2 regions of the Roseiflexus sp. RS-1 genome follow, and region 2 is predicted to be linked to the other one. Evidence: riboswitches for the same ligand, from Rfam matches in the RefSeq annotation. Region 2 holds a riboswitch; the other holds the start of a gene.
The links. A riboswitch is a leader RNA that binds a small molecule or an ion and turns the genes downstream of it on or off. The one in region 2 is predicted to bind cobalamin.
Positions count from the first base shown of each region.

Region 1: it holds a riboswitch for cobalamin, as region 2 does, so the genes downstream of both, cobO (cob(I)yrinic acid a,c-diamide adenosyltransferase) here and ROSERS_RS15865 (hypothetical protein) in region 2, are expected to answer to the same signal.

Region 1 covers NC_009523.1:685,187-696,475, reverse strand. Annotated here, with positions in the region: gene cobN (cobaltochelatase subunit CobN) at 1-4,114, opposite strand, end outside; gene cobO (cob(I)yrinic acid a,c-diamide adenosyltransferase) at 4,209-4,889, opposite strand; cobalamin riboswitch at 5,107-5,251, opposite strand; gene ROSERS_RS02860 (FeoC-like transcriptional regulator) at 5,487-5,741, opposite strand; gene feoB (ferrous iron transport protein B) at 5,895-7,631, opposite strand; gene ROSERS_RS02850 (FeoB small GTPase domain-containing protein) at 7,628-8,158, opposite strand; gene ROSERS_RS02845 (FeoA family protein) at 8,155-8,412, opposite strand; gene ROSERS_RS02840 (FeoA family protein) at 8,399-8,653, opposite strand; gene ROSERS_RS02835 (metal-dependent transcriptional regulator) at 9,246-10,010, opposite strand; gene ROSERS_RS02830 (maleylpyruvate isomerase N-terminal domain-containing protein) at 10,079-10,579, opposite strand; gene ROSERS_RS02825 (DUF2283 domain-containing protein) at 10,640-10,804, opposite strand; gene ROSERS_RS02820 (HepT-like ribonuclease domain-containing protein) at 10,938-11,282, opposite strand; gene ROSERS_RS02815 (nucleotidyltransferase family protein) at 11,272-11,289, opposite strand, start outside.
Region 2 covers NC_009523.1:3,870,388-3,881,676, forward strand. Annotated here, with positions in the region: gene ROSERS_RS15835 (aspartate kinase) at 1-289, opposite strand, end outside; gene thrC (threonine synthase) at 307-1,347, opposite strand; gene ROSERS_RS15845 (hypothetical protein) at 1,711-3,624, shown strand; gene ROSERS_RS15850 (M61 family metallopeptidase) at 3,700-5,502, shown strand; gene ROSERS_RS15855 (Asp-tRNA(Asn)/Glu-tRNA(Gln) amidotransferase GatCAB subunit A) at 5,947-7,338, shown strand; gene ROSERS_RS15860 (DUF72 domain-containing protein) at 7,342-8,223, shown strand; cobalamin riboswitch at 8,274-8,417, shown strand; gene ROSERS_RS15865 (hypothetical protein) at 8,589-8,816, shown strand; gene ROSERS_RS15870 (ABC transporter substrate-binding protein) at 8,902-10,206, shown strand; gene ROSERS_RS15875 ((2Fe-2S) ferredoxin domain-containing protein) at 10,230-10,559, shown strand; gene ROSERS_RS15880 (iron ABC transporter permease) at 10,574-11,289, shown strand, end outside.

The DNA.
Region 1 (11,289 bases), 2.6 Mb from region 2:
CATCGAGCACCTCCGCAGTCGCATCGTAGCCGAAGAGATAATCGACCGTGGCGGCGAGTTCCAGTCCGCCTTTGTAGCCGTGGCGTTGCATGCTGGCAATCCACTTCGGGTTCGTCACCCGCGCGCGGAAGACGCGACGCGCCTCCTCGCGCAGATCGCGGGTGCGCGGACGCGCCGGGTCGCTGCTGTCGCCAAAGTAGCGCGCCGGATTCTTCCCCGTAAGCGCGCGGATGGTTGCGATCATCCCGCCGTGAAATTGCAGATAGTCATCGCTGTCGAATATGTCGTGCTCGCGCGTGTCCTGGTTTTTTGTTGCAACCTGAACCTTGCTCAACGCCGCAGCAAACGCCGTTTCGGCGGGAGTTCCCTGCTCGCAGGCGGTGTAGGCATACCCGCCCCACGCAAGATACACGCGGGCGAAGTCGGTGTCGCGCTCCCAATTCTGGGCATCGATCAGCGGCAGAATGCCAGCGCCGTAACTGCCCGGCTTGCTGCTGAAAATGCGGTAGGCGGCTTCACGTTGCGCCTCCTCGACCGTCTTCCCGGCTGACTGAAGCGCCTGCGCCGTCTCCAGCGCATGTTTGCGCGGGAAATTCATCTCCGGCGGCTCGTCGAGCGCAATAACCGCCTGTACCGCCTGATCGATCAGGGCGATCAGGTGCGGAAAGGCGTCGCGGAAGAACCCGGAAATGCGGCAGACCACATCAACGCGCGGACGCCCCAACTCTTCCAGCGGTATGATGTCGATCCCGACCACGCGCCGATTCTCGCGCTGCCAGCGCGGACGCACGCCAAGCAATGCCAGCGCCTGCGCAAGATCATCGCCTGCCGTGCGAATGGCGCTCGTTCCCCAGATGCTCAACCCGACACTTTCGGGGATCTGCCCATACTCGCGTTGGTAGCGGGCGATCAGGTCACGCGCCAACCCCTCGCCAGTCTGCCACGCGGCGACGCTGGGAAGCGCACGCGGATCGACGCCGTAGAAGTTGCGTCCGGTCGGCAGCACATGCGCCATGCCGCGCGTCGGCGCGCCGCCCGGTCCCGGCGGCACAAAACGCCCCTCCAGAGCGGCGAGCAGGTGCGCGATCTCATCATGCGCACTCCGCCGCAGATTCGGCACGAGTGTATCGCACGCATACCGCAACGCCGCAGCGATGCGCGCGCCCGGTTGACCGGAATAGTGAGTCCCTAAATCGGGGATAGCCCGCGCAGGCGGGCTTTGCATTGTATAGCCGGGGGTTTCAGCCCCACGGCATGAGGACGAATACCGGTCTATATTTGCAATCACCCGCTCAATCGCTTCAGAATGCCAGTCGAGCGCTTCCAGACGTCGCAGCAACTCTTTGCTCAACGCCTCGATATGCGCAATCACGTCGGCATTCGTCTGGAATACTGCACCGGCGCCGTCTTCCGACGCACCCTCGATCCGTTCCCGCCGCGCGCCGGGACGCTCCCGCAGGGCGTTCCAGTCTTCGCCCAGCGCTGCGGCGACGCTCTCCGGCAAACTGGGGGCATCCAGGTTCGGCAAACGCAGCAGGTGATAGATCAGTTCCACCAACTGCTCACCGGCTGGCATTTCGCCGAGAATGTGCAACCCATCGCGGATCTGAGCACCGGTGAGTTCGCACAGATACCCCTCGATATCTTCCAGCAAATGCGCTACCTCACGCCCCTCCATCTCCGCCAGCATGGTCGGCGTGCCGTCTTCGAGAAAACTGCCGTCCCACTCGTGCCGGTGGTCGCCATGGTCTGCCTGCGCGATGTAGCGCAGGTCGTCATCCAGGTGCGAGCGCTGCAACACCTCCCAGATCTGGCGCTGGAGCAGCGGCAGTTTCCCCGGATCGAGATGCTCGGTGCGGTAGTATTCATCGACCAGGTGCGCCAGTTCCACCAGATCGCCATACGCCCCGGCGCTGGTCATCGGCGGGGTCAGATGATCGACAATGACGGCGTGCGCCCGGCGCTTCGCCTGCGTCCCTTCGCCGGGGTCATTGATGATGAAGGGATAGATGAGCGGCAGATCGCCGAGAAACTGATCGGGGAAGCATGTTGCGCTCAGTCCCACACCTTTGCCCGGCAACCATTCAAGCGTGCCATGCTTGCCGAGATGCACGATCGCATCCGCCTGCCACTCATCGCGCAACCAGCGGTAGAGGGCGTAGTAATTGTGCGGCGGCGGCAGATCAGGGCGATGGTAGATCGCGTTTGGATCCATGTCGTAACCGCGCGGCGGTTGCAGCGCCACGAACACATTGCCGTACTCCAGCCCGGCAAGCGCCAGATCGCCGTTGTGGACATACGCCGCGCCCGGCGGTTGACCCCACTGCCGGATCATCGCGTCCTGGAGCGCACCTGGCAGGTCGGCGAACCAGCGTGCGTACTGCGCGCCGGGAATACGGTACGCCCGGATCAGTTGTTCGGTCGTCAACCAGGTTTCATCGTAGGAACAGCGCGCAATCAGGTCGGCAATCAACCGGTCGCCAGAATCGGGCGGATCGCCTGTCCGGTAACCGGCAGCCTGCATTGCCCGGAGGATGCGCATCAGCGAAGCAGGTGCGTCAAGACCGACCGCGTTGCCGATGCGCTGCGCTTTGGCGCTGCTGTTGGTAAAAATGAAGGCGATCCGTTTCTCCGCGTTCGGTTTGTGGCGCAGCCGCGCGAGGCGACGGGCAAGCCCCGCGAGGCGCTCCATCCGCTCTTCGTCGGCGACCGAGCGCGCCGGTGCTTCACCTTGCTGCTCTTTGAATGCGACCGGCACACCGATGATCCGCCCGTCGAACTCCGGGATCGCCACATTCATCGCCGTGTCGAGCGGACCAAGCCCCCGACCGTTGCGCAGCCACTCGTCGCGTGATGTGCTGCTCACCAGCGCCTGGATCACCGGAACGTCGAGGGTCGCAAAGGGGTGAGGATCGGTTTCGCCAAGCGCAAAACTCAGCGTACTGATCACGACGTCCACCGGTCCCGCGTCGGTAAGCGCCCGCAGCGCTTCGGGACCACGACCACCAGCCGCATCCTTGAGCGATTGGGTATATACGGCGCAAACGCGCATTCCCTGGTTGTGGAGCGCTGTGATCAGCGTGTCGATAAATGCGGTATTGCCGCTCAACAGGTGCGCCCGGTAGAAGAGCACTCCGGCAACCGGACGTTTGTCATCAGGCGCATCAGCGCAGCACGACGATAAGGTCGGTGTGTAGACGCCGTGCATCGGCAGTTCCACCGGCGCCTCATACCCCCACCCGCTCAGCAGGAGGTGATCGCTGAGACACTGAAGCCCGCTGGCGAGGTTCGCCGGTCCGCCGTACTGGAAGTAGGCGCTGACGAGCAACGCAAGCGGCACGCCGACCGTCGAACGCGCCATCAGATCCGGGTCGAGCGCTTCGACGGCGGGAATACAGAGCAAAAAGCCGCCGGTTGTCGCAGCCCACTCCTGGAGTCGCTCCAGGCCATACGCAAATGCGCTGGCGCTATGGAGACGCGCGACAACGACCGCCACACCTGGCAGGGCTTCGCGCAGGAGGCGATCAACTGCCGTGTCATCCGCCAGGCGCCCGACGTGCGCCGCCCGCAGCGGTGCAAACCCATCGGGCAGCAGCGCACGCGCCTGTTCGAGCGCCAGGAGGTCGGTATCCGCCTGGCTGAGCACCAGAATCCCATCGCCGATCATGGCTGGCAGCGGCTCGTGGCGTTGCGTGAGTGAACCACCGCCATCCCAGGCGAAACCGTTGAACATCAGCGGCGCCAGCGCAGGCGGCGGCGCAAGATCATGGTCGGCGGCGAGCAGCGCCTCGATGTAATCGTAGAGCACGGGAACGAGCGCCTCATCGTTGAGCGAATGAAACCAGTAGGGGCGACCATCGAGGATCAAGAGCGCGACATTCGCAAGCGGGCACGGACCCAGACATCCGCCCTGGCTCAAATGCACCTGATTGCGCAGTTTGCGGCGCTCCCACTCATGGTGGTAGCGCCAGGTTGGAACGGGGGCGAAGCCGCGTTCGGTATGACCACAGCAGCACCCGGTTGCGCAGACGATCAGCATGCCGCGGCGCGCGCCGGCATTGACCATCCGCCCATCGATGCGCTGAACCATGTTGCGTTTGAGCCGTTCTGCCATGCGCCTTCCTTCAGCAGATCACAGGCAACAACCGGTCGGCAACGCTTCACCCGCCATAAAGACGCGACCTGTCCGGAGCGCCGCCACGCCCGTGTCAGTACTCCACGCCCTTTTGCGCCCGGATGCCCTGATCACGGAACGGATGCTTCACCTCGCGCATCTCTGTCACCAGATCGGCAAAATCGATCAGCGCCTGCGGCGCGTTCCGCCCGGTGATGATCAGGTGGAGCATCGGCGGCTTGTGCTGACGCAACCAGTCGATCACGTCGGTCGTATCAACCCAACCGTAGTTCAGCACATACGTGAATTCGTCCAGCAGGAAAATGTCATACGCACCGCTGACGATCCGCGCTTTTGCTGTTTCCCAGCCATGGACCGCCTTTGCCTGGGTTTCATCGAGATCACGGCTCGTCCAGGTGAAGCCGTCTCCCATTGGCGTCAGTTCGATCCCCATGCGCTTCAGTGCGCGCAGTTCGCCATAGTTCGCGTTTTCGTGCTTCAAGAACTGAATTCCTCCCACGCGCATATCGCGGCCCCACGCGCGCAGCAGGATGCCCAGCGCTGCGGTTGTTTTTCCCTTGCCATTCCCGGTATTGACAATGACCAGCCCCTTCTGCACACGATTGGCGCGCGCAGCCTCTCGCCGCTCCTGTGCTTCGGGCGTTGAGCCGGGACTCTGCGCCGCGCCGGTTGATGTGTCGGTCTGCTCATCACCGTTCGAAGCATCGTTTGCAGCTTCTGGGGTCTGCTGACTCAGGTGTTCTTCAGAAGTCATCGTGCAAACCTTTCAACCAATTCGCGAATTTGTGAATCCCTCAGCATACACACGAATGCGTCTCGCTGTTCTCCTGGTGCAACGCCATCACAGGGCAAGTATGCACATGTGCCATCCAACCAAAAACCCCGGCCTCTTTCGAGAACCGGGGCGACAGAGTACAATGCGATCCAAAAGGAACGCGCATTCTGTTCACCCTCCCTGGCTCGAGAAGGGCTGAACAACATACATCGCGGCAGGCATCCTGGCTTCCGGCACTACGAACCGGTTACAGTTGCGGCACAGCGCTGGACTTGCACCAGCTTCCACCTTTACGCCCTGGCATCCGGGCCCTGCGGGTCACCGCGACGGTCGTTGCATTGGACAGGTGCACATGCACTGACTCCGCCACTATGTCCGGCGAGATAGACACCGTATTGTGTTCCAGAGTCGCGTGCGGAGCTATTATAGCACAACCCGACTGCCAGGCTGTGCAACGAACGAACGCGATTCGGCTTCAAATGGGAGCGAGGGCATCTTGCCCTCGTAGCCGCGACGAGGGCGGTACGCCCTCGCTTCGCGCGTGTGTTCCCCCAGGTGTAAACAGTTACCCGCCGCTCACGAGTCGTTCAGCACAATGACGCGCGGACCGGCAGTGCTGAAGACGCAACCCTTCGGATATGCGCCGCAGGTGCACCCGCGCCTGCTGCCAGCGCATCCGCTGACCGCAGTATCCTTCAGACGACCCTTGCGCACCCAGAATGCGATCATGCCTTCGAGCGCGCCCGGTTCGATCTGCAACTGCCGACTCAATTCATCGAGCGACACTGGACCGTTTGCCGCTTCAAGCGCTTCGAGAATCTGGTAGAGCATCCTTGTTCACCTGTAACCTGCAATGTGCTCCTGGGCGCCTCGCCTCGTCCCCCTCGCCTCATCCCCTCTCGCCCCTACACGTTGTCGTCCACCGTTCAACGTGCAACGTTCAACCTTCAACCCCTCTCGCCTCGCGCCTCGCGCCTCATCCCCTCACCCCTGCATCCCCAGCAGCACCCCGCCCTGGAACACAAGGAACGCCGCGAGCCACGCGATGGCGAACTGCCCCAGCAGACTGACCAGCATCCAGGGTGTGCCAAATTCGTGCCGGTTTGCCGCGAGCGCCGCGACGCACGGGGTGTAGAGCAGCACGAAGACCAGGAATGCCAGCGCCGCCAGTGTGCTGTGGCCGCCGCTGCTCGCTGCGAAGCCGGTTCGGATGGCGGCTGCCAGTCCTTCCGCTACAGGTTCTTCCTCCGCCTCGACCAGGTTGATGCCGACGATCCCCGGCAGGGCGCGCAGCGCATCGGCGACAGCTGCACCGAAACTATTGACGATGCCGCTCAGATCATCGGCGAGCGTCGCCGGTTCGTCGCCTGGAGCGCCGTCCTCCTCCACAGCGCCGCCATAGACCTGCATCAGCGTGCCGACAACCACTTCCTTGGCGATCAGACCGGTCACCAGCGCGCCACTCGTTTCCCAGCGCCCAAAACCAAGCGGCGCAAACACCGGCGTTGCTGCGTTCGCAACGGCAGCAAACGCGCTCTGATCGACTGGCGTTTCGGCGAACGATCCCTCACCGATCGGCATGGCGAGCAACAACCAGACGACGATACTGGTTGCCAGAATAATCGTTCCCGCCTTGCGCACAAAGGACGACGTGCGCTCCCACATCTGCCGCCAGACGCCGCGCAACGTCGGCATCCGGTACGGCGGCAATTCCAGAACGAACGGCGCCTGCGGCTCGCGGCGGAACAGCGTCTGCCGCAGCAACGCGCCCATTCCAACCGCCACCACAATGCCGGTGAGATACAACCCGAAGATCACCTGACCTGCAGAGGCGGGGAAAAAGACCATCGCAATCAGCACATACACCGGCAGACGCGCGCTGCAACTCATAAACGGAACCAGCAGACCGGTCAGTATCCGGTCACGACGACTATCGAGCGTCCGGGTAGCATAGATTGCCGGCACCGAGCATCCAAACCCGACGATCATCGGCAGAAAACTCTTGCCATGCAGACCGAGCGCGCGCATCAACCGGTCCATCACGAACGCCGCGCGCGCCATGTACCCGGAGTCTTCCAGCAGCGCGAGAGCAAAATAGAGCGACAGCAGCACCGGCACGAATGCCAGCACCCCACCGACGCCAGCGATGACGCCATCGACCAGCAGCGACTCGACCCACCCGCCATCGGCGCCGACCATCGCCAGCAGCGCAACCGTCCAGCGACTGACCGGACCGCTCAACACACCGTCGAGCCAGTCCACAAACGGCGCAGCAACGTCGGTGGTCAACTTGAACACCACCCACATCACCGCCAGGAAAATCGGGATGCCCAGCCAGCGATGCGTCACCACACGGTCGATGCGATCGGAGAGAGTCACCGGCGCCTCAACCGGACGACGCACCGCCTGCGTGGCGATTGTGTGGACAAAACGATACCGCTGGTCAACAAGAGCAACATCCAGATCATCGCCGTAGATCGCGTGCAGTCGTTCCAGGCTCGCATCCAGCGCCGCAGCAACCGCAGGACCGCCAAGTTCACGGATGTCGTTCAGCAGCGACTCGTCTCCTTCAAGCGCCTGGATCGCCAGCCAGCGCGACGGATACACTGCCAGAGCAGGCGTTTGCGCGAACAGTTCCGCCAGATGGTTCAGTTCCGTCTCGATTGGCGACGGATAACGGAATGGCGCCTGATTGATAAACATCTCGACTGTTGTCATCATGCCACCTTTCGTACCGTCTGACGAACCTCCAGCCCTTCAATCAGCGTCGTCATTGCCGCTTTCAGCGCCGCCACCCCTTCGTTCTTGCTGGCGACCAGCGACACAACCGGCACACCCAATCCCCTGGCAAGGGCATCGGGGTTGAGTGTCATCCCACGCGCCGCCGCGACATCGATCATATTCAGGGCGACCAGAAGACGCGCACCGGTTTCGAGCAGTTGCGTCGTCAGATACAGGTTGCGCTCCAGATTGGCGGCATCCACGACATTGATCACGAGATCGGGGCAGTCGCGCACGATGAAATCACGTGCGATCTGCTCTTCGAGCGAACGCGCCGCCAGGCTATACGCGCCGGGAAGATCAACTATCGTCACCACACGCCCATCGAGTGCCAGTTGACCCTCTTTCCGCTCGACGGTCTTGCCGGGCCAGTTACCGACGTGCTGCCGCAAACCGGTCAGCGCATTGAAGATGGTGCTCTTGCCGACATTCGGATTACCGGCGAGCGCAACGATCACGTCCTTCATCGAGAACTCCCCTTCTCCAGGACGGCGACGAGCAATGCCTGCGCCAGTGGATACCCAAGCGCCATGCGCGTATCGCCGACGGCAACCATTAACGCGCTGCCGCTATCGGCGACGACCGACACTTCAACACCGGGAATGAAGCCAAGTTCTGCCAGGCGATGCGCCGTGCGCTGGCTGCCGTTGATGCCGACCAGTCGCGCGCGCACGCCCTGACCGACGAACATCAGAGGAATAGAGTGATTATGCAGTTGCATTGATCGGCTCCACCTGAATACAACGTGCGTCGCTCTTCCGCAGCGACAGATGATACCCTTTGACGGTCAGTTCGAGCGGATCGCCGAGCGGCGCCAGCCCTGTCAACGTCACCGTTTCACCGTGAACAAGCCCCATATCGAGCAATCGCCGCCGCAACGCACGGTCGCCGCCAATGCGCACAATGATTGCGCTGCGACCACGGGGAAGCTGGTCGAGGGTCACAGAAGTTCCATCGGACATACGCGTTTCCTTTGCCAGGAATGTTCTGGCATTCCTCATCGAAGTCGCGTGAATAGTTAGGGTACACCTTAACTTTCGTTATACAGACTCATTCTCATGACTGCAAGTGGAAAACACACAACCAGAAGGAAAGAAAAGGTGACAAGGGACGAGTAGGGGCGAGAGAGGTTGAAGGTTGACCGTTGCACGTTGAACGGCGGACGACAACGTGTAGGGGCGCAGCGCCGCTGCGCCTGTACCGGGGGCAGCGGCGGCGGCGAGGGGGACGAGGCGAGGGGCAATGTAGGGGCGTAGCGCCGCTGCGCCTGTACCGGGGGCAGCGGCGGCGGCGAGGGGCGAGGCGAGGGGCAATGTAGGGCGCAGCGCCGCTGCGCCTGTACCGGGGGCAGCGGCGGCGGCGAGGGGCGAGAGAGGTTGAAGGTTGACCGTTGCACGTTGAACGGCGGACGACAACGTGCAGGCAGGCGCCGACAGGTGCGCCCGCGCTGGGTGACTCCGCAGTACGCAGGACAACCGACCGGCGTCGTCCATGCGCCTGGCGGCGACTGTCACATCCGCCGGGATCATCAGCGCGTGTCACTTCCGCCCCCAATCACGGCGTCGCCGGTATCGAGGGGGACGATTCCAGCGAATCGTTTATCGGGCACACATGCGGTTCGCCGCGCACGCACGACCAGAAGGCGCTGCAACGTTGCCAGGCGGCGTGGCGTGCAGCGTGCAGCGCTGCGTTGTCATCAAGCGTAATGCGATTGGCAAGCGACGGCGCCAGCGCAACCTGTTGTGTCCCGATCTGGAGCAACACTGCGTGATCGGCGCCAACCGCCAGCACTTCGGCATCGGCGCCTGGCGCAATTCCCTGCCGTGCCAGGAATGTCGCCGCTGCCGGTTCAACGTCGACAGCCGCAATAACGCCGCGCGTCCCTGCGGTGCAGGCGGTGAGCGGTCGTAGCGAAGCAGAAGAAGACACCGGTTCGAGTGGCGCACGCGCATTGGGGGCGCGCTCCAGAAAGGCTTTGAGCGCCGCAACCAGACGATCCGAAGTGATGTGTTCGAGCTGGCATGCCAGATCATCAGCTTCTTCTGGATCGATGCCCAGATTCTCGACCAGAAAGATGACCCATAGCCGACGGCGCGAGAGAATGCGTTGCGCCCACTCCTCGCCATCCGGCGTGAGCGTCACACCCTTGTAGGGCTGGTACGCCAGCAACCCCCGCTCTTCCAACCGGTGGCACATTTCATTCGCTGATACCTGTGAGACGCCAAGTTTGTTCGCCAGCAACGACAGCGGCACCGGTTGATCTGGCGCACTGCGCAGGAGCGCAGTCATGACCAGGTACATTTCGACGCTTTCGCTCACACGCGCCTCCGGCAATGTTTGGGCATGCCATAAATCTACGTGTAGCATACGACGGCGAGCGCAGGCTGTCAACTGTACCCGATGCCCAACGCTTCGCCATGCTCCTGGTGGTGATCATAGGTCGTCAGGAGGATCAACGCCAGCGGCCGCCCGTCGAGCCAGGAGTATCGTGAAGGGTCGAGCAGGTTCTGTTCATTGACCCGTTCACTTATGTCGAGCAGATGAAGGAATCCTTCACGCCACTGCCGGTATACCGATGACCATGAGTGATCGCGGTGAGTTGCGTAGATGCGGGCATTGAGCCGATCCACACCGTCCTCAGTCGCAAGATCGATGTCCGTCGACCATTGGGGAAAGACCGGTTCACGGTCGGCGAGTGCGGCTTCCATGCGGGCAATCGTGCGTTGCTGCCATGCCCACAGATGGGCAACGACATCTTTTATCGTCCAGGACGATGAGGGGAGCGGGGCGGCGGACTCCCCATCGCTCAAGCGCGCGAGCACTGTATCCCACTGCTCAAACTGCTCTCGCAGCGCCGCCAGGATGTGGCGTTTCATCGATGGCGACATATCACACGTCTCTTTCTCCTGGCGTGCTGCCATGCTCTGGTGAAACCGCTTCCAGAGACGCTAAGCTCGAATCAGTCCTATATCTTCCAGAACAATACGTCGCAGGATATTTGGGTCACCGAAGCGTTTGAGCGCATCGAGAATCTCGATGCCTGCCAATCGACCTTCCTGGTCATAATCAGCAGCAATTCCTTCTGCATTTGTTTGGATAGAATCGATGCTCACGTTTCGGCATGACAGATTGCTCCCCATCAGAAAGCTATGTTCACCGTTACGATACCACAAATCCGGGTTTCTGATCGCTCTCTAAGATGACGGTGCAACATTGCGGGTCTCCTTTACGTCAGACGTTCCATCCTCATCCGCCTTCCGCAGCCAGAATCTGCCGGGTCCGATCAAGAAGTACAGGAATCCGATTCTGAACTACATCCCACAAGATATCTTCGTCCAGACCAAAATATTCGTGGGCTACGATGTCGCGCAAGCCAGCGATCTTATTCCATTCTACATCGGGATAGCGTGCTCGCATCTGGGGCGGAATGCGCTTCGCTGCTTCTCCGATGATCTCCAGATTGCGTACAATGGCATCGAAGGTCTTTTCGTCCTGCACAAACTGGTTCAGGTCCAACCCCTGGGAATAGCGCACGATCTTTTCGCAGGATTCGCGAATGTCATCCAGGTACAGTCGCGGGTCACGTGACATACAGCGC
Region 2 (11,289 bases):
TCTGATCGTCGATAGCGGTGCGCTCCTGATCGTCGGGCACAAGCTCCGCCAGCGCAGCGGCATGCTTTTCGCGCAGCATCCGATCCAGATCGCGAAATGTGTGCTTATCGCCGGACGCAGCGGTTGTCGCGCCACGGATCAGCATATCGGTCACACCACTCATTGCGGAGACCACCAGCACCACACGCCCCCAGGCAGCACGTTGCGCTTCGGTAATTGCAGCTACTGCCTGGATCGCAGCAGCATCGCCAACCGAGGTTCCGCCAAACTTCATCACCAGCAAAGGCATTGCGAACCCTCCTTGCATCACCAGCCCAACCATCGGAGAATGGCATTCATATCCGCCGGCACCGGCTGAGGCGTCTCGAATTGCTCCACCGCCAGTCCGGGATCTTTCAGTCCATGACCGGTCAGCACCGCCACATAGCATGCATCCGGATCGGCGCGCCCTTCGGCGACCATTTTGCGCAACCCGGCGACGCCGGCTGCCGATGCCGGCTCCGCGAATACCCCTTCCAGGCGCGCCAGGTCGCGCCAGCTCCGCAGGATCTGCTCATCGCTGACGGCGTCGATCGATCCTCCCGACTGATCGCGCGCATCGAGCGCATAACACCAGCTCGCCGGGTTGCCGATCCGGATCGCGGTCGCAACCGTCTCAGGATGTTCCACCGGAGCGCCGTGCACAATCGGCGCTGCGCCCTCCGCCTGAAAGCCGAGCATCTTCGGCAGGCGGTTGATCCTGCCTGCTTCGTAATACCGGCGGAATCCCATCCAGTACGCGGTGATATTCCCCGCATTGCCGACCGGCAGACAGAGCGCATCGGGCGGACCACCCAGCGTATCACAGATCTCGTAGGCTGCCGTCGCCTGCCCTTCGAGGCGGTGCGGATTGACGGAGTTGACCAGCGTCACCGGAAACTGCCGCGCCAGATCGCGCACAATCCGCAGCGCTTCGTCGAAGTTGCCCTCGATCACCAGCAACCGCGCGCCATACATCAGCGCCTGCGCCAGTTTGCCCAGGGCGATCTTTCCGGCAGGCACAACCACAATTGACTCGATGCCGGCATGCGCCGCATATGCCGCCGCGCTCGCCGAGGTATTGCCGGTCGAAGCGCAGATGACCGAGGTAGCGCCGGCTTCGATGGCTTTGGCGACCGCCACCACCATTCCGCGATCTTTGAACGATCCGGTCGGGTTGGCGCCTTCGTACTTCAGGTACAACTCACGCACGCCGATGGAGCGCGCCAGGCGGGGTGCGGCAATCAGCGGCGTATCGCCTTCGCCAAGGCTGAGGCGCGGCGTTTGCCCGGTCAATGGCAGAAATGCGCCATAGCGTTCGAACAGCATGCCTTCCTCCGTCTGTAAATAGAAAAGCCCCCTTCCTGCTCCAGGAGGGGGCGTCCATCGCAATCCGGCTGTCAGCGCCCGGAAACCCTCCCACGACGAACCGACCCGGTCGTGGTCGTCGGGGTCGTTGTCGCGGTTATCGTCGTGCGGGGTGCTGCAAGCATATCAGTTGCCGGTGTCGCAGGTTGTTGACAGGGTTACTATACCCGTGATGGCGCAGACTGTCAAGCGAACCGGAACCGGGAAGCGCGAGCCAGGTGCCGGGAAACGATCCGCCTTTTCAACATTCAACCTTCATCCACGGTCTCCCCTCGCTGTGCTATAATTGCTACCAGAGAACTGCACGACAGGAGCATCCCGACCATGGCGCAGCGCGAACCGACCATCGCCAGCATTCTCATGGAACTGGCTGAGGAATACGACGATGTCGTCGCTGAGCGTGAAATCTACGAACGTGTGTTGCACCGGCGCCCAAGCCAGGCGCGTGATCCTTTCGCCAGCATTCGTGAACGTCTCCGCTTCCAGGCGAGCGAGGTCGGTTGGGTGCGGCTCGGTGAGGGCAAATTGTTGCCCCTGCGCGTCGCACTGACCGGATTGCGATTCCGGGTTGCGCCGGATCCGCACGAAATGGCGACCGGTCTGCTGCTGCGTACACGATTGATCCCGTTCGTTCCGCTCAATCGCACCGACTTCGTGCTGATCGACACCGGTGGATCGCCAATCCGGTTTCAATTTGACGCTATCACCCGGATCGATGATCTGTTCGGTCCGATGGAACAACCGGCGATTAACATCGGTGATTGGATGCAGCAGGAGGGCATGTTCGACGGCGATACGATCCTGGTGACGATTGAGCAGACATCGCCGCTGACGCTCCGTTTTCAACGTGAGCCGTATTCAGCCGTCCTTTCGATTGAGGCGCGCCGTCAGGAGCAGGAACTGCTTGAAGGAATCGTTGCCCGCGTTCTGTCCAGCCGGTCACTCCCGATCAGCGCCGCCGAAGCAGTGCTGCCGGTCTATGCCCGGGCATCGTGGCGCACAACATATGCGGGACGACCCTGGCAGGAACTGGTGATGAGCGACCGTCGGCTGCGCCTGATCAACGGTATGTTCCTCAGCAATCGGACGCATCATTCGCTGGTCGACCTCTTCGACAACCAGGAAAAACACTTCTGGGAAGCGCACGACGCCGAACTGCTGGCAGCAATCGATGCACTGCAACACGACATGCTGGAGAGTCGCCGCGAGGCGGCAGCGCAGGAGATCTGGAATGGGGTTGCGCCGCGTGCGTCAACGGCGCGTGTCGTCTTCGATACACGCACCGGCGAAACAACGGTCGTCCAGCCAGACCCGATCAACGCCCTCCAGGATTATGTCGAGCAGATCGAGGAACGTCTGCGCAATGGCGAGTACGACCAGAGTGAGTGGGACATGATCGACGAGGACGATGCACTCTTCGCGGATGTGGGCATCGATGACGACGAACTGCCCATGATCGATGATCTGCGCGAATTCATCGCCGAACGCCCTGAACTGCTCGCTGCCGCCCGTCGTCTGATGGCAGCGCTCAGCCCCGACGAGATCGAGCGCCTGCGTCACGCCCAGAGCAATGAAGAGATCCAGAACATTCTGGCGGCGCGTTTTCACCGCATGCTCCCCGATCATCCGCACCTGTTCGCAACGCTTGTGCCGTATGTCGCTTCGGATACGACCATCTCCGACTTCAACGGCGGACTGCCCGAACTGGAAGCCATTTCCGATGATGACATATCGCCGCTCGACCAGGAGTGGGACGATGAAAACGATGCCTGGGACGATGAGCTCGATGACCAGCCAACGCCCGGCGATGAGGCGCTGGCTGCCAGCCACGAATTGATGGAGCGCTTCTATGCGTTCCTTCTGGCGCAGGGCAAAAGTGAGGCAACGGCCGCCAGTCGCACCGGCGATCTGTGGATCTACGCCGATTTCCTGGCCAGCTATTATGCACAGACACTCGCCGAAGGCAACTACGCGACGCTCGATGAATGCCTGTTCTTTTTCTACCCTCGTCGCGTTGCCAGCAGCTCGCCACGCGGAGCGCGCGAACTCTGCACGTCCCTGAAGCAGTTCTACGCCTTCCTGCGTGCGGAACGCAACATCGATGATCGCTTCGCGCGCGAGATGTGGCGTCGTCGCGATCAGGCTGCGCGGGTCGTCGATCTCTATGAGCGGATCGATGCCGACTCTCCACAGTTCGAGCGATTGTTCGTGCGCCTGTTCGCCCCATATACCGTCTGAAACCGCCTGAATGCGCGACTACGCACGATGATGTCGCTCCTGTGCCGCCGACATCACAGGAGTGAAGTAGCGCCCATGACAATAATGTATTTCATCTCAATGCTGCGCCCCAACACCCACCTGTACGATGTGGCGCTGGATATCCATCCCATCGAAGAACCAACCCTCGATCTGGCGCTTCCTGCCTGGACGCCAGGATCGTACCTGATCCGCGATTATGCGCGCCATGTACAATCATTCGCCGTCACGGACGATCAGGGCGCGCCATTGCCATGGCGAAAGATCGACAAAACCACCTGGCGTATCGAAAACGGCGCCGCCCGGCGCATCCGGGTCACCTATCAGGTCTATGCGTTCGAGTTGAGCGTCCGCACCAGCCACCTCGACAACACGCATGGCTATTTCAATCCTTCTAATATCTTCATGTATCGCTGCGGTCACGCTCATGAACCATGCCTGGTCCATGTCCAGACCCCTCCTGGATGGCGAATAACGACCGGTCTCGCACCTGCGCCGGAGCAAAACGATGGATGGGTCACATTCCACGCCCACGATTACGACGAACTGGCTGATTCACCGTTCGAGTGTGGCACGCACCGCGTGCTGACGTTTGAGGTGGACGGCATTTCCCACGACATTGCGCTCTGGGGACGCGGCAACGAAGACGAGCAGCGGATACTGACCGATACACGCACCATTGTTGAAACCACACGCGCTATGTTCGGTCGCCTGCCATACCGTCGCTACGTCTTCATCGTCCACCTGGTCGATGGCGGGTATGGCGGTCTGGAGCATCGTAACAGCGTATCGAATATCGTTGATCGCTGGGGATTCCGTCCTGCACGTTCGTACGAAAAGTTCCTGGCGCTCACTGCCCATGAGTTCTTCCACGTCTGGAATGTCAAGCGCATTCGCCCCGCACCGCTGGGACCGTTCGACTACACCCGCGAAAACTATACCCGTCAGTTATGGGTGATGGAGGGCATCACCAGTTACTACGATCACCTGATCCTCCTGCGCGCCGGGTTGATCAGCCGCGAACGCTATCTCGAAACGATCGCTGACGATATCAAACTGTTGCAGAGTCAACCGGGACGCGCGTTGCAGTCGCTCGAACAGAGCAGTTTCGACGCCTGGATCAAGTTCTACCGCCCCGATGAGAATGGACCCAACAGCAGCGTCTCGTACTATCTGAAGGGGAGCCTGGTTGCGCTCCTGCTCGACCTGGAAATCCGACGGCGCACCGGCGGCGCGCGTTCGCTCGACGATGTGATGCGCCACCTCTATGCGGAATATGCGGATGACCACGTGCACGACCTCTACAGCGGCGATCGGGTGAAGCGCCCCGGTTTCGATGACGACGACGGCTTCTGCCGCGCAGTCGAAACCGTCGCTGGCGAGGAAGACGGCGCGTACCGGACATTCCTGGCGCATGCAGTATCCGGCACAGGCGAGCTTGATTATGCACGCGCCTTCGAAACAGTTGGATTGCACCTCGTGTGGGGACATACGCTTGAAAAAGAGAATGATCATCTGCCAGCATGGCACGGGTTGCGTCTCAAGACCGAGCATGGTCGCCTCAAGGTATCGGTCGTCCTGGCGGGCGGACCCGGCGAAGCTGCCGGGATCTACGCTGGCGACGAACTGATTGCTCTCGATGGTGTCCGAATTGACGAAGAGCGCCTCAAGGCGCGGATGGCGGAGCGACAACCAGGACAGACAGTTGTGTTCAGCCTGTTCCGGCGCGACGATCTCCTCCACGTTCCGCTGCAGCTCGCCGAAGCGCCACCCGACACCCTCACGATCGCACCGGTCGAGGCGCCAACCGATGAGCAGACCCGCCAGCTCGAAGCATGGTTGAAGGTGATAGCCTCCTGATGAAGCATGAGTCGCTGTGCTCTGTCAACAAGCAGGGTTCGCAGGCGTCCTGTGAGCCACGCCAGGCGTCCGCGACAGTTCGCCGACATGCATTTCGGCAGGCGTCCTGTAAGCTACACGGGGAGACCGCAACAGTTCGCCGAAATTATGGAGATTGAGCAACTTAAACCCGGTATGCGCCTCTTGCTGTCGGGCTGATGGAGATTGAGCATTAAATCCGGTATGCGCCTCGTGCCGTCGGGTTGAAGCCCTCGGCTATGCAGGGCGAAGCCCGCCTGCGCGGGCTATAGTGGAATAATTACTCAAAGACCATACGCCCTCGGCTATGCAGGGCAAAGCCCGCCTGCGCGGGCTATACCGGATTATGTATTCAAAGACCACAATTTCGATCAACACCTACTCAACGGGAATGCAGCAACAGCAGGGACAGGAGGAACGTCTGCCATGTCCGATCTCACCCATCTGACAATCGCCGAAGCCGCCGATCTGCTGGCGCGGCGTGAGATCGCCGCAGTCGAATTGACTGAAGCGCACCTGCGTCGGATTGACGCCCACGACGCCCGCCTTAACAGTTTCATCACCATCACTTCTGACCACGCGCTCACACAGGCGCGCGCTGCCGATGCTGAGCTGACTCGCGGCATCCGGCGCGGTCCGTTACACGGCATCCCGCTTGCGCTGAAAGACCTGTACGATACTGCTGGCATTCGCACCACCGCTGGCTCGACATTCTTCGCCGACCGCGTCCCCGACACCGATGCCCGCGCTGTGACGCTGCTCTACCAGGCAGGCGCAGTGCTCCTCGGTAAACTGAATATGCACGAGTGGGCGCTGGGAGTGACCAACATCAATCCGCACTACGGTCCTTCGCGCAACCCCTGGGATCCATCACGAATCACCGGCGGTTCGTCCGGCGGCGCCGCTGCCGCACTGGCAGCCGGTCTCTGCATGGGCGCGTTGGGCAGCGATACCGGCGGCAGCATCCGTATTCCGGCGTCCCTCTGCGGTATCGTTGGTCTCAAGCCAACCTTTGGGCGGGTAAGCCTGCAAGGGGTTATTCCGCTGAGCTGGAACCTCGACCACGCCGGACCGATGGCGCGCACCGTGACCGACGCCGCATTGCTGCTCCAGGCAATTGCCGGATATGATCCGGACGATCCGGTGAGCGTTGCGCTGCCGGTCGATAATCTGCTCGCAACGCTCGATGCAGGCGTGACCGGATGGCGTATCGCCCTGGCAACCGATGCACACTTCGGTGAAGCCGATCCGGAGGTGATCTCCGCCGTCCGTCGCGCGGCAACCGTTTTCGAGGAACTGGGCGCCCGCGTGGAAGCGGTTGATCTCAGCCAGGGGCGTGAAGCAGCGCAAATGAACGCGCTGATGACAACCAGCGATGCAGCCGCATTCCACCGCGACCGTCTGCGCGATCACCCGCACCGGTTCGGCGCCGATGTACTGGCGCGTATGGAACGTGGCGCACAGTTCACGTCGACCGAGTATATCCTGGCGCGTCGCTTTCAGAGCGAATGGCGCCGACGCCTGGAACGCCTCTTCGATCAGTTCGATCTGTTGTTGACGCCTGCCACACCGATCACTGCGCCGGTCATCGAAGGGCTGGATTCAATCGAAGCGGCGCGTCAGTTGACCCGCTGCACCGCGCCGTTCAATCTCGCCGGTCTCCCTGCGCTCTCGCTGCCGTGCGGTCTGAGCGCCGCAGGATTGCCGATCGGGTTGCAGATCGTTGCCGCGCCCTGGAACGAAGCGCGGGTGCTGCGCGCAGGCAGGGCTTTCGAGAACGCAACGCAATGGCATCGCCAGACTCCGCCGGGATGGTGAGGTATGACGTCCACCAGCGACCAACCACGGTTCTATCTCGGCTGCGCAGTCTGGGCGCACCCATCCTGGAGCGGTGTTCTCTTCCCCCGCAATGCGCGCAGCGCCGACTATCTGCGCCTCTACAGCCGACGCCTGACAACCGTTGAAGGCAATACCACCTTTTACGCCACGCCGTCTGCCGAAACGGTACGGCGATGGGCGGACGAAACACCGCCATCGTTCCGGTTCTGCTTCAAACTCCCGCGCGATGTCAGTCACCAGGGACCGCTGATGGCACGGATGCGCGAGACGGAGACGTTTGTCCAACGCATGGCGCCGCTCGGCGAGCGACTGGGACCGTTCTTCCTGCAACTTCCGCCAGGCTATACACCGCGCCAGATCGACGATCTCGCCGCATGGTTGCAGGCATGGTCTCCCGCGATCCCGCTGGCTGTCGAAGTGCGCCACAGCGACTGGTATACCCCACAGGAAGAAGCGGCGCTCATGGCGTTGCTGGAACGTCACGGCGTCGGGAGAGTGTTGATGGATGTGCGCCCGCTCGACCTGGGACCGTTGCCCGGCGCGGATGACGATCTGCGCCGCGCGCGTGACAACAAGCCGGATGTGCCGCTTCACCCGCTCCGAAGCGCATCGTTCACACTGATACGCTACATCGGCCATCCCGATGTGGCACGGAACGATCCGCTGCTCGACGAATGGGCAGCGCGATTGCGCACGTGGATCGCGGAAGGCACGACCGTTTTTTTCTTTATGCACTGTCCTGTAGAACGCGAGTCGCCACTCCTCTGTCGCGCGCTGCAACGCCGTCTTGAAGGCGCACCCGGCGTACCGCCGCTGCCGTGGGATAGCGCAACCGATGACGGCGAGCAACTGTCCCTGTTTTGAACCCTCACTTGCACACCTGATGAAGATGTGCTATTATCTCAACACCTTTCTCAAGTGAATACCATCGCGGTGACCCGCAGGCCCGGATGCCAGGGCGTAAAGGTGGAAGCTGGTGTAAGTCCAGCGCTGTGCCGCAACTGTAACCGGTGACAATCACCGGAAGCCAGGACGCCTGCCGCGATGTTGAATGTGTTCGACCCTTCTCGAGCCAGGGAGGAGAACATGCCTGACGCCCCTTTCTCTGCACAGTGGGCAGGTCATGTCGCCCCGGTTCTCGGAAGAGACCGGGGCGGTTCGTTGACGGGCAGTGGAACGATGCCGGTGCGGAGCGCCGTCTGCGTCGCGCAAGCGGAGGTTTCACGCCTGTGAGTGAGAACGACGACGATGACCTGCACCGCGAACTCGCACACTGCCAGGAACGTCTGCTGCGCATCGAACAAGACCTGGCGCTGCTCGGATGGCTGCCCACATCGTATGCCTGGACGCTGATAGAACAGTTGCACCACGAGCATGCCAGATGTGCATGGCTCTGGCGACTGATCGGCGTATCAGATCGCAACGCCTCACGAGATGAGCGCCGGAGTCGCAGATGAGCGCGTTTCCGGACGTTGCCCGTGTGTTCTGTACCCATTGGCGGACGGTAGAACCGGTTTGCTGAAACCCGTGTGGAGGAAGCACATGCAACGAGTATCCCGCTGGATAACTCTCTTGCTGCTGGCGACGGCGCTGATCGCGTGCAGCGGTCAGCAAACCGCAGCGCCAACACCAACAAATGCACTTCAGGCGCCGACGAGCGCGCCAACCATCGCACCAACCGCTGCACCACCGGCTGAACCCACAGCAGCGCCAACCGTTGCGGCGCCATCAGCGCCAGCTGCAAATCTGACCGAAGGATGCGTCACCGACTACGATCCAGAAATTGACTACTTCCCCGAAAAAGTCACCCTGAGCGATTCGGTTGGCTGGACAATCGAGTACTTCAACAACTACAAAGTCATTACCGTGCTCAACCCCTGGCGCAACGCCGATGTGCAGTTCCGCTACGTCCTGGTGCAATGCGGCACACCCCCGCCGACGGAGACGGGTGATGCGCTGGTGATCGAAGTTCCGGTGAACAGCATCATCACCATGTCCACCACGCATTTGCCGCATCTCAGCGAACTGGGCGTGCTCGATACACTGGTCGGCGTTGATAGTTTCCTGTACATCAACAACCCCGATGTGCGCAAGAAGATCGAAGCCGGCGAACTCGTCGAGATCGGCGGCGGCGGGCAGGTCAACGTCGAACAGGCGCTTGACCTGCAGCCAGACCTGATCATGACCTATGGCGTCGGCAATCCGGAATACGATGCTCACCCCAAATTGCTCGAAGCCAACCTGAAGGTCGTGCTGAACAGCGAGTACATGGAAACGTCGCCCCTGGGACGCGCCGAGTGGATCAAGTTCACGGCGGCATTCTTCAACCGGGAAGCAAAGGCGACTGAGGTCTACAACACGATTGTGAGCCGCTACAAGGAGATAGCCGCGAAAGCGCGCAACGTTGCAACCAGACCGACGGTGTTCGGCGATGCGCCGTTCCAGGGGACGTGGTATATGCCGGGGGGCAGAAGCTACGTCGCCCAACTGCTGGCTGACGCCGGCGCCGACTACCTCTGGGCGGATGACACCTCAACCGGGAGCCAGCCGCTGAGTTTTGAAGAGGTGTTCGAGCGTGCCCGCAATGCCGATTTCTGGCTGAATCCGGGTTCATGGAAGAGTCTGTCCGAAATCAAGGCGGCAGATGAGCGCCTCACCGGGTTCGCCGCCTTCCAGAACGGCAACGTCTTCAACAACAACAAGCGCCTCAACGAGAACGGCGGCAACGACTACTGGGAAACCGGCGTAACGAACCCGCACCTGGTGCTGGCGGACCTGATCAAGATTTTCCATCCGGAACTGTTGCCAGACCACGAGTTGTATTTCTACCAGCAACTGACACCATAGAGGATCGCATGCAGAAGCCCCATATGAACCGGTATGCGCGCCACATCTTCATCTGCACCGGACGCTTCTGCGATCCGCAGGGGCAGGCTATCCATCTGTATGCGCTTCTGGCACGCCTGCTCGGTCCGCTGGGGCGCTATGAGAATCCGTGTCGGGTCAAACGGGGCACGACACCCTGCCTGGGTGTCTGCTCCGGTGGTCCAATCGCCGTTGTTTACCCCGATGGCATCTGGTACCACCACGTCGATGAAGGGGCGCTTGAACGGATTGTACACGAGCATCTGGAACAGAACAGACCCGTCGAGGAGTATATCTTTCACCGATTGTTTACCGACGAGACGGAGTCGCGCTGAGGCAGACATTGAAGATGGCACAGAAACGCAGCATAACAGACACGTTCCGGGAACCGGTCACGCCGACGCCGATTGCGTCCTGGCCCCGTCTGGGATTGCGTCCGCTGGCGTTGGCGGCGATGTGCGGCGTTATGATCCTGGCGTTCCTGCTCAGCCTGAGTTTCGGGTCGGTGCGCATCCCTCTGGAACAGGTGCTGACGATCCTGCTCGGCGGGCAGGCTGAGCGCGCCAGCTGGACAACCATCATCTACGATTTTCGCCTGCCGAAGGCGTTGACGGCAGCGCTGGCCGGCGCAGCGCTCGGCGTCAGCGGGTTGCAGATGCAGACCCTGTTCCGCAACCCGCTGGCAGATCCATTCGTGCTCGGCGTCAGTTCCGGCGCCAGCCTGGGAGTCGCGCTGGTGGTGTTGAGCGTCGGCGTCGCCAACACCACCCTGCTTGCAGTCACCGGTCTGATCGGCAATCTGAGTCTGGCAGCCGCCGCGAGCATTGGCGCCGGTGCAGTGCTGGCGCTGGTGCTGACGCTGGCGCAGCGGGTGCAGAACAGCGTGACGCTGCTTATTCTGGGATTGATGATCGGCTACATCGCCGGCGCGATTGTCAGCCTGTTGCTCTACTTCAGCATTGCGGAACGCATTCAGGCGTATATCGCGTGGGGTTTCGGCAGTTTTGGCGGGGTCACCTGGAGTCGGATGCACGTGCTTGCGCCCGTCGTGGGCATCGGGCTACT